3 regions of the Vibrio kyushuensis genome follow, and region 1 is predicted to be linked to each of the others. Evidence: predicted binding sites of a transcription regulator. Region 1 holds the regulator's gene; each other region holds the start of a gene.
The links. Region 1 encodes PurR, which represses purine synthesis genes. Its sites were predicted from a motif close to TNANGNAAACGTTTNCNTNA; they were not measured.
Positions count from the first base shown of each region.

Region 2: the regulator PurR is predicted to act here: its motif matches at 1,838-1,857, upstream of metK (methionine adenosyltransferase).
Region 3: the regulator PurR is predicted to act here: its motif matches at 1,736-1,755, upstream of pckA (phosphoenolpyruvate carboxykinase (ATP)).

Region 1 covers NZ_JAKJSV010000004.1:265,779-269,069, forward strand. Annotated here, with positions in the region: gene L4D20_RS10360 (TfoX/Sxy family DNA transformation protein) at 1-579, opposite strand, end outside; cyclic di-GMP riboswitch class I at 692-795, opposite strand; gene purR (HTH-type transcriptional repressor PurR) at 934-1,941, opposite strand; gene torD (molecular chaperone TorD) at 2,229-2,876, opposite strand; gene torR (two-component system response regulator TorR) at 3,116-3,291, shown strand, end outside.
Region 2 covers NZ_JAKJSV010000007.1:46,427-49,717, forward strand. Annotated here, with positions in the region: gene tkt (transketolase) at 1-1,658, opposite strand, end outside; gene metK (methionine adenosyltransferase) at 2,001-3,155, shown strand.
Region 3 covers NZ_JAKJSV010000007.1:337,553-340,843, reverse strand. Annotated here, with positions in the region: gene pckA (phosphoenolpyruvate carboxykinase (ATP)) at 1-1,561, opposite strand, end outside; gene hslO (Hsp33 family molecular chaperone HslO) at 1,932-2,807, opposite strand; gene hslR (ribosome-associated heat shock protein Hsp15) at 2,823-3,209, opposite strand.

The DNA.
Region 1 (3,291 bases):
ACCTGAAAGTTCATCTCTTCGGTTTTGAGGTACGACAGACCAGTGAGTGCCTTTAATCGCTCCCTCTAGTGCCCACAACAGCTCTAATCCCACATCTGAAGCATGTGATTGCTGAATGGCTTTATAAGCCTCTACAGCGCCTCTCTGTTCTAAAGTTGTAACCGAATCAATGCCCGCTTTCTTGAGCATTCTTTCGGTTGCAAGCCTCAGGTTTGGCAGATCCTTAAGACGGTCTGGCTTTGCTGCTGCTTGGCTCTCTTTCTCTTTCTTAGCAATATCGAGTGAATTTTTTGCTTCTGATAGAGTGGATGTCGGATTCGCTAACCAGTCATTAGGCAAAGCATAATACTTTGTAACGACGGGGTGACCGCGTTTTTTATAGACGTACGGTTCATAGCCTTGTTGTTTGAATTTTTTGACTGTATTGCTATCGGCTCTTATATGAAGCTTATCGTTTACAACAAGTGCAAACATTGTCTCTTCGATAAAAATGCCGAAGCCGCCAAACATTGAACGAGACTTTACTCGTCCAAGCTGTTCAAACAGCCTCATTGAGTCTTTTAGTACTGGTTTATCCATGCTGTATGTTCTCGGTGTATGTAAAATACGCCACCAAATCAGGTCCGAGAGATTAGCAAAACATGCAGAAACTGTGTCATTCGTAAGTAAACTTGTGTTTGCATTGTTTGCCATCGGCAACCCCGCTACCTATCAAAAACTCTGTTAAGACAGAAGATCTGGTTTAGGCCGGAGGCTTTGCGTCCCACTTTTTCAAATGGTTTGCCCTGTGCGTGACTTCTATTAAAGACGACCAATTAGGAATGAACTTCACATTTGGATTCTATTACTGTGATGTTTATTCAATAAATTTGTCTCAATAATGAGTCTAAACTATATCACAAAATACGCAAGTTTCGATAAATGACATAACTATTATTTAGTTAGATCGCGAACTGTATTACGTTCTACGATCTCTGGATGCATTTCGAACACACGTTTTTCATGATCTTTGTCTTTAATTCGCTCAAGTAAGATCTCAAAAGCATTTTTACCCACACGTCGTTTAGGTTGGTGAACAGTTGTGAGAGGAGGAGAGAAATACTCAGCCAATTCAATATTGTCGTAACCGATCACTGAAATGTCATTTGGTACATTGACGCCTTTTTGCCCTAGACGACTAATAAGGCCTAAAGCCATCGTATCGTTGAAACAAAAAACGGCAGTAGGCTTGTTATCCATAGCGACAATTTTGTCAGCGGCTAATACGGCTGTATCGCACTCAAAGTTACCTTCTAGAATCCAATCTTCATCGATTTTAAGGTTGGCTTCGGTTAAAGCGCGTTTAAATCCTGCGATACGTTCTTGGCAAGCTGCTTTTTCAAAATGGCCACTTAGGCATGCAATATCGGTATGACCTTTATCAATGAGGTATTTCGTCGCTAAATAACCGCCTTCTTCTGAATTATCGATGATCTTATCGGCTTGAGACGTTTCAGGGCCCCAATCCATAACAACCTTAGGGATGTCAGCATGACGATCAAGCATCTCTCGAAGTTCTTCAGTTAAATCTGAACACATCACTAAAATACCATCGACACGTTTTTCAGCTAGCATGCGAATATAGTCGCGTTGTTTCTCGTATATTCCACCAGTGTTACACAAGATAAGCGTATAGCCTTGACGGTAACAGTAGCTCTCAACACCATCGATCACTTCAGAAAAGAACAAATTGGTTGATTGCGTGACGAGCATACCGATGGTGCGTGTGGTATTGCACTTTAAACTACGAGCAACGGCACTTGGTGCGTAGTTTAATTCGTCTACTGCTTTATTTACTTTTTCTTGGGTGGTTTCAGCCACAAATCGAGTCTTATTTATAACGTGAGATACGGTGGTTGTTGATACGCCGGCTAAGCGAGCAACATCTTTAATTGTGGCCATAATTCCTGTCCTATTAAGTGGCGAAGTAAATAATTTGCGCTTATAAACGGGTTACATCTACAAATCGCTTGTATCTACAAACAAATCAAGTGTCCAAGTGCCTAAAACACAAAAACCGCCTGTAATAGCGGTTTATTATTCAATATAATTGTCATTATCGGTGCTAATTTTAGACGTCATACGTAGTACAAGCAACGAAAACAGACTACTTTGACGTGATCTAAAACCACAATTAGACAATATCATGGCAATTTTTTGAAACTTTGTTACTTTCTGAAGCAGATTGTTTATTCGCCAACCAAATAACGACAATCAAGCTCTAAGAAAGCGCACAATAACTCAGAAACTGATGCGTAGAAGCCGAACTCATCGAGCTTCTGACACTTCTCATTGAACTGCGGTGTCCATGTAAGAATATGTGTGCTGATAAACTGTTCTTGCTCTGCAAGTGCTTCGTCTAAATGCTTTTCTTGTTCTAACTCGTTCGAACGAATAATAAGATTACCTAAGAAATCGAGTTCAACGGCCAGATGGTCAGCAGGTTCATTAAGAGTTTCGTCAACAGTTACACCATGCTGTGCCATTAGCTCTGCCACTTCTTTTGCAGGGACGTCATTGAGAAGGCCCGATTTACCAATGTACATCGACGCATAAGGCAGCGCAGAGTCTTTGTCTGACTTTAAAAAAAGGTCACAGAAGTCAGCAGACAATTCAAGTTGTGCGTCTTCACGGTCGAGCAATCGGTTGAGTGCGTCTACGAGTCTATCGATTGAAGGCTTTAATGTTTCATTTTCACCTAACCCAGTAAGAAACGAACGGATCTGAGGGGTTTGATATTGTGCTAAATCTTGAACCGTCAGTTCTTTTGCGAACAAGCTTGATAGCCACCAATAGATCTCAGCACGTTTTTCGTTAAATGTTTTTATTTCTTGCATGTCGGTCTGCCTTTACAAAAATTCTTCTTTTAGTTTAACGAATAAAAGTGAATAGCGGTAACTACGACTGTGATAAAAATTGAGTAAATATTTAGATTTGTTAACAGAATGGCTAGGTTGTTTTGAATCAATAAACACTCATTAATTGTTCATTTCATTCTTGTAGAGCTAGAATTGTGAGTAATTATGAATAGAATGATATGAGTTTAATCATTCCAACTAATAAACAAGTGGTATAAATGACTTATCATGTACTGGTCGTTGAAGACGACGCGGTAACACGTAGCAAGCTCGTTGGTTACTTCCAAAACGAAGGCTATGCAGTTAGCGAAGCTGAAAATGGCGAAGAAATGCGTGAAGTATTACAAAAAAAGCCCATTGATTTAGTCATGCTTGATATTAACTTGCCAGGCTC
Region 2 (3,291 bases), on a different contig from region 1:
ATTAACTCAGGCTTAGCTTCGCAATCTTTCAGGATGTAAGCACCCTTAGCGATGTCAGCAACTTGTGCCTCTGTACGCTCTTGCTGTGCAAGGTTTTGACGAGAGAAAATTAGAGATGTAGGACCATCTTTACGCTCAACTGCTAGTTTCCATGCTACTGCAGATTCAACTTGGTCACATGGACGCCATGTGCTCATGTTTGGTGTTAGACGCAGTGATGCAATTTGCTCAACAGGTTGGTGTGTTGGACCATCTTCGCCAAGACCAATTGAGTCATGCGTGTAAACTTGAATGTTCTGAACTTTCATCAGAGCAGCCATGCGCATTGCATTACGTGCGTATTCCATAAACATTAGGAACGTTGCGCCGTATGGTACGAAACCACCGTGCAGAGCCATACCGTTCATGATAGCCGTCATACCGAACTCACGCACACCGTAATGAATGTAGTTACCTGAAGCATCATCAGCAGTCAGTGACTTAGAACCAGACCACATAGTTAGGTTAGATGGTGCAAGGTCAGCAGAGCCGCCCATGAACTCAGGAAGCATTTGACCAAATGCTTCTAATGCATTTTGTGATGCTTTACGTGATGCAATGTTTGCAGGGTTCGCTTGAAGGTCCGCAATGATTTTGCTTGTCTTCTCTTCCCACTGTGCTGGAAGCTCGCCATTTACACGACGTTTGAATTCTGCAGCAAGCTCTGGGTGTGCTGCAGCGTATGCGTCAAACTTAGCATTCCAAGCTGCTTCTTTTGCAGCACCAGCTTCTTTCGCATCCCATTCAACAGAGATGTCTGCTGGGATTTCGAAAGGACCATGTGCCCAACCTAGTGCTTTCTTAGTCGCTACAATTTCATCAGCGCCTAGTGGAGCACCGTGACAGTCGTGCGTACCCGCTTTATTAGGAGAACCAAAACCAATCACTGTTTTAGTACAAATAAGCGTAGGACGAGGATCAGCTTTAGCAGCGATGATTGCGGCATTAATCGCTTCAGAATCATGACCATCAACAGCAGGGATTACGTGCCAACCGTACGCTTCAAAACGCTTAGGTGTATCGTCAGAGAACCAACCTTCAACTTCACCATCAATAGAGATGCCGTTGTCATCCCAGAAAGCAACCAACTTACCAAGACCCAGCGTACCCGCTAGAGAACATGCTTCATGAGAGATACCTTCCATCAGACAGCCATCACCCATGAATGCATAGGTGAAGTGATCAACGATGTCGTGACCTTCTTTATTGAATTGCGCTGCTAGAGACTTTTCAGCCAACGCCATACCAACAGCATTCGTGATGCCTTGGCCTAGTGGGCCAGTTGTCGTTTCGATACCAGGTGCGTAACCATACTCAGGGTGACCAGGAGTCTTAGAGTGCAGTTGACGGAAGTTTTTCAAATCTTCAATCGAAAGCTCGTAACCTGCTAGGTGAAGCAGAGAGTAAATCAGCATTGAGCCGTGGCCGTTAGAAAGAATAAAACGGTCGCGATCTGCCCACTCTGGATTTTGTGGGTTGTGGTTCAAGTGACCACGCCAAAGAACTTCAGCGATGTCAGCCATACCCATAGGTGCGCCAGGGTGACCTGAGTTTGCTTGTTGAACGCCGTCCATGCTAAGTGCGCGGATTGCATTGGCTAGATCTTTACGAGAAGGCATGTCTGCTCCTGAGTGCGTATGCGATTTAAAAAATAGTGGAATCTGAATTATTCGTCGAATTCAGGCGTCATATTCTCTCAAAGCCCCCTATTGACTGCAAACGTTTTACTGGAGATTTCGCTCAAATTTCCAACTATTTTCACAACTCTATACATTCACCCAATCAAATCCCAATTTTCATACGCAAACGTTTAGTTATGATATATCCAAAAAAGAACTTGTAATTAGCCGCTGCAAAATTAGAATAGCCGTCTAGATGTAGAAACACCTACAATTAATTATCAAATATTATTGTGGTGAATGCTAAAATTCATCATAAACAACCAAACTAGTGGAGCTCTCATGGCTAAGCACCTATTCACTTCTGAGTCTGTTTCAGAAGGTCATCCAGACAAAATTGCAGACCAAATCTCTGATGCTGTTCTTGATGCCATCATCGAACAAGATCCAAAAGCTCGCGTAGCGTGTGAGACTTACGTAAAAACCGGTATGGTTATGGTTGGCGGTGAAATTACCACATCAGCTTGGGTTGATATCGAAGAGATCACTCGTCAAACCGTTCGTGAAATTGGCTACACGGGTTCAGACATGGGCTTTGATGCCGATTCATGTGCTGTACTTAACACGATTGGTAAGCAGTCTCCTGATATTAACCAAGGCGTTGATAAAGCAGACCCTAAAGATCAAGGCGCTGGCGACCAAGGCATCATGTTTGGTTACGCTACGAATGAAACACCAATTCTAATGCCTGCACCAATTACTTACTCTCACCTTCTTGTTAAAAAGCAAGCTGAAGTACGTAAGAGCGGCAAACTTGATTTCCTTCGTCCAGATGCGAAATCTCAAGTAACGTTCCAATACGACCAAGGTCAAATTGTTGGTATCGATGCTGTTGTTCTTTCAACTCAGCACAGTGATGATATTTCAACACCCGATCTACGTGAAGCGGTAATGGAAGAGATCATCAAGCCAGTACTTCCTTCAGAGTGGATCAATAAAGAGACTAACTTCTTTATTAACCCAACTGGTCGTTTTGTTATCGGCGGCCCAATGGGTGACTGTGGTCTAACAGGTCGTAAGATCATCGTTGATACCTACGGCGGCGCAGCTCGTCACGGTGGCGGTGCATTCTCTGGTAAAGATCCATCAAAAGTAGACCGTTCTGCAGCATACGCGGCGCGTTACGTTGCGAAAAACATCGTTGCGGCTGGCATGGCTGATCGTTGTGAAATCCAACTGTCTTACGCAATCGGCGTTGCTGATCCAACATCAATCATGGTTGAAACGTTTGGTACTGAAAAAGTATCACAAGAAATCATCGTTGAAGCGGTTCGCCAAAACTTCGATCTTCGCCCATACGGCCTACAAGAAATGCTTAACCTTCTTCAACCTATCTACAAGCAGACGGCAGCATACGGTCACTTTGGCCGTGAAGAGTTCCCTTGGGAAGCGACAGATAAAGCAGCAATGCTACGTGAGTTCGCTGGTCTTAAGTAACTAGCAACTACCGACTCAAAACATAGAGCCCTTGCATATTTGCAGGGGCTTTCTTGTTTTAGCTTAATTTTTCATCAAATAATTTGTGTTTTTTTCTATTCCCACCAATAGTTAATAAAGTGTTAAATGTACTTTC
Region 3 (3,291 bases), on a different contig from region 1:
TATTGATAAAGCGCTGAGCTAGATCATTCGCTTTGCTTTCCCACTGTAGTGGGTCAGTGTAAGTATCACGAGGGTCTAAGATGGAAGGGTCAACACCAGGTAGGGATGTTGGAACTTCTAAATTAAACACTGGAATAGACGTCGTTTCTGCTTTCTCAATCGAGCCATCTAGGATTGCATCGATGATTCCGCGAGTATCTTGAATAGAGATGCGCTTGCCACTGCCGTTCCAACCTGTGTTAACAAGGTAAGCTTCAGCACCTGCCGCTTCCATACGCTTAACCAGTACTTCAGCATACTTAGTTGGGTGTAGCGTTAGGAACGCCGCACCAAAACAAGCAGAGAACGTAGGCGTTGGTTCAGTAATACCACGCTCAGTACCGGCTAGTTTCGCGGTAAAGCCTGATAGGAAGTGGTACTTAGTTTGCTCAGGTGTCAGCTTAGACACTGGAGGAAGCACACCAAATGCATCCGCTGATAAGAAGATCACTTTGTTTGCGTGACCGCCTTTAGACACAGGTTTAACGATGTTATCGATGTGGTGGATTGGGTAAGAAACACGAGTGTTCTCAGTTTTTGAGTTGTCATCAAAATCAATAGAACCATCATTGCGAACAGTTACGTTTTCTAGCAGTGCATCACGGCGGATTGCATTGTAGATATCTGGCTCAGCTTCTTTAGACAGCTTGATGGTTTTTGCGTAACAGCCACCTTCAAAGTTAAATACGCCGTCATCATCCCAACCGTGCTCATCGTCACCAATAAGCGCACGTTTAGGATCAGTAGACAGTGTTGTTTTACCCGTACCTGATAGGCCGAAGAACACAGCTACGTCGCCTTCTTCACCTACGTTAGCACTACAGTGCATAGAGGCGATGTCTTGCAGAGGCAAGAAGTAGTTCATCATTGCGAACATACCTTTTTTCATCTCACCGCCGTACCAAGTGCCGCCAATCAGCTGCATGCGCTCAGTTAGGTTAAATACCGTGAAGTTTTCAGAGTTCAGACCATGCTCTTCCCACTTCTGGTTGGTACATTTTGCGCCGTTCATTACGACGAAGTCAGGCTCAAATGTTGTTAGCTCTTCTTCGCTTGGACGAATGAACATGTTTTTCACGAAGTGAGCTTGCCATGCAACCTCAGTAATTACGCGAATACTTAAACGAGTATCAGGGTTAGCACCACAGTAACCATCAATCACAAACAAGCGTTTACCAGATAACTGATTCGTCACAAGCGCCTTAAGGTCATTCCAAACCGCTTGGTCGATTGCTTTGTTATCATTTTTAACCGCGTCAGATGTCCACCACATGTGCTCTTCTGTTGTCGCATCTTTAACGATGTACTTATCTTTTGGCGAGCGGCCAGTAAAGATCCCAGTATCAACAGCAACAGCACCAAGTTCAGTTACTACGCCTTTTTCGTAGCCTTCTAAACTTGAACGGGTTTCCTCTTCGAATAATTGCTCGTAACTAGGATTGCGAAGAATCTCAGTTGCGCCAGTAATTCCGTGCTTTGTTAGATCGATTTGTGCAGCCTTTGTATGTTCCATAACGGTCATAGGTGCTCCTTGTAAGGATAGATTTTGTAGGGATTTGAAATTTTATTATTTTTTTATTTGCTCATCATACTACCAACGAGGTAGACGGAAAAAAGGGATGTAGTTCAAAAAATACCCACAATTCCGGTGTGGCTTATGTGTCCCATCACATAATGGCAAGAACCATTTTATCCTGTAAGCAAACCTTTGCGCTAGATCAAAAGAATTATTAAGTTGAAGAAATTAAGTGTGGTTATTTCATGGTGGAAGCCCTTGTGTTACCGGGGTTTGATCACAAAAAAAGCCAGCGATGAGCTGGCTTGTATGGCGGTTTTTACGTGCTTAATACGCTTTGCGAATTAGAACAGGTAAATTAAGCAGTTTGTACGAATTAATGCAGCGTACTGTTGCCTGAGTTGGCTTCAATAAACAGTTCTTTCACCTGTTCTTCGTTAAATGAATAACTCGTTCCACAGTAATCACAATGCAAAGAAACAGCACCTTCGGTGGCGATGATGTCGGCAAGCTCTTCTTGGCTAACGGTAATAATGGCTGCGCCGCTGCGTTCACGAGAGCAACCACAGTGAAATTCAACTGGCTGTGGCGTGAAAAGCTGAACTTTCTCTTGGTTATAAAGGCGATACAACAATTCGTTCGCTTCTAGTGTGAATAGCTCTTCATCTTTAACCGTATCAGTTAGCTGTTCAAGGTGCTCGAAGTCATCAGCAGAGCCTGTGCCATCGGGCATGACTTGCAGCAACATACCAGCTGCGCATTTTTTACCTTCAACTTCACCAGTACGAATCCATAGGCGCGTTTTTAATTGCTCAGAGCGCTCAAAGTAGCCTTCTAGGATTTCAGCTAGGTTGTCACCTTCAAGTCCAACCACACCTTGGTATCGTTCACCTTTCTTTGGTTCAATCGTGATCACGAGGTGACCTTTACCGATGAGTTCATGAAGTGATGCCTGATCGTCAATATCATCTTTAAAACGCGCAACACCACGAATTTTCTGATCATGGTCGCCATTGATCACAACCAGTGATACTGGGCCATCACCTTGCAGTTGCATGGTAATTGAACCTTCGAATTTAAGCGTTGCGGTTAACAGGGTTGTTGATACTAGTAGCTCACCCAGTAGCTTTTGCACGGCTACAGGGTATTCCTTGCCAGAAATAATTTGTTGGTAGGCTTCATCCACTTGTACCAACTCACCGCGTACAGAAAGATCTTCAAAAAGGTAGCGGTTTAATACATTGCTTTCCATCTAGGGAGCTCCAGCTTATTGATTCTTAAATTTAATAATGTTTCGACGCTGCTTTTTGTCAGGTCGACGTTCTGGGGCAGGGCTATGAGCGTGAAGTTTACGCTGCTCTGCATTTGTTTCTCGTTTTGCGATGCTTTCTGCTGTCTCAGTATAAAGCGTCTGTGCTTCTGGCGCTCCACGCCTCTGGTCTGACAGTTTTTCAATCACGACGGTTTTCTCTTCGTGACCTTGTCTAAGTGTAATTAGCGCGCCCAGTTCTACAAGTTTACTTGGTTTGCTACGCTGACCATTATAATGAACTTTGCCACCGTCGATCATATTACGTGCAATAGAACGCGTTTTATAAAAACGGGCGGCCCAGATCCATTTATCGAGTCTTATTGCTGTAGAGTTGGAACTCATAGTAAAAAAATACCTCTAATTGATTGGCGCACGGTAATAAGTCGACAGTTTACGATCACTGACATGTGAGAAACAGTCATCA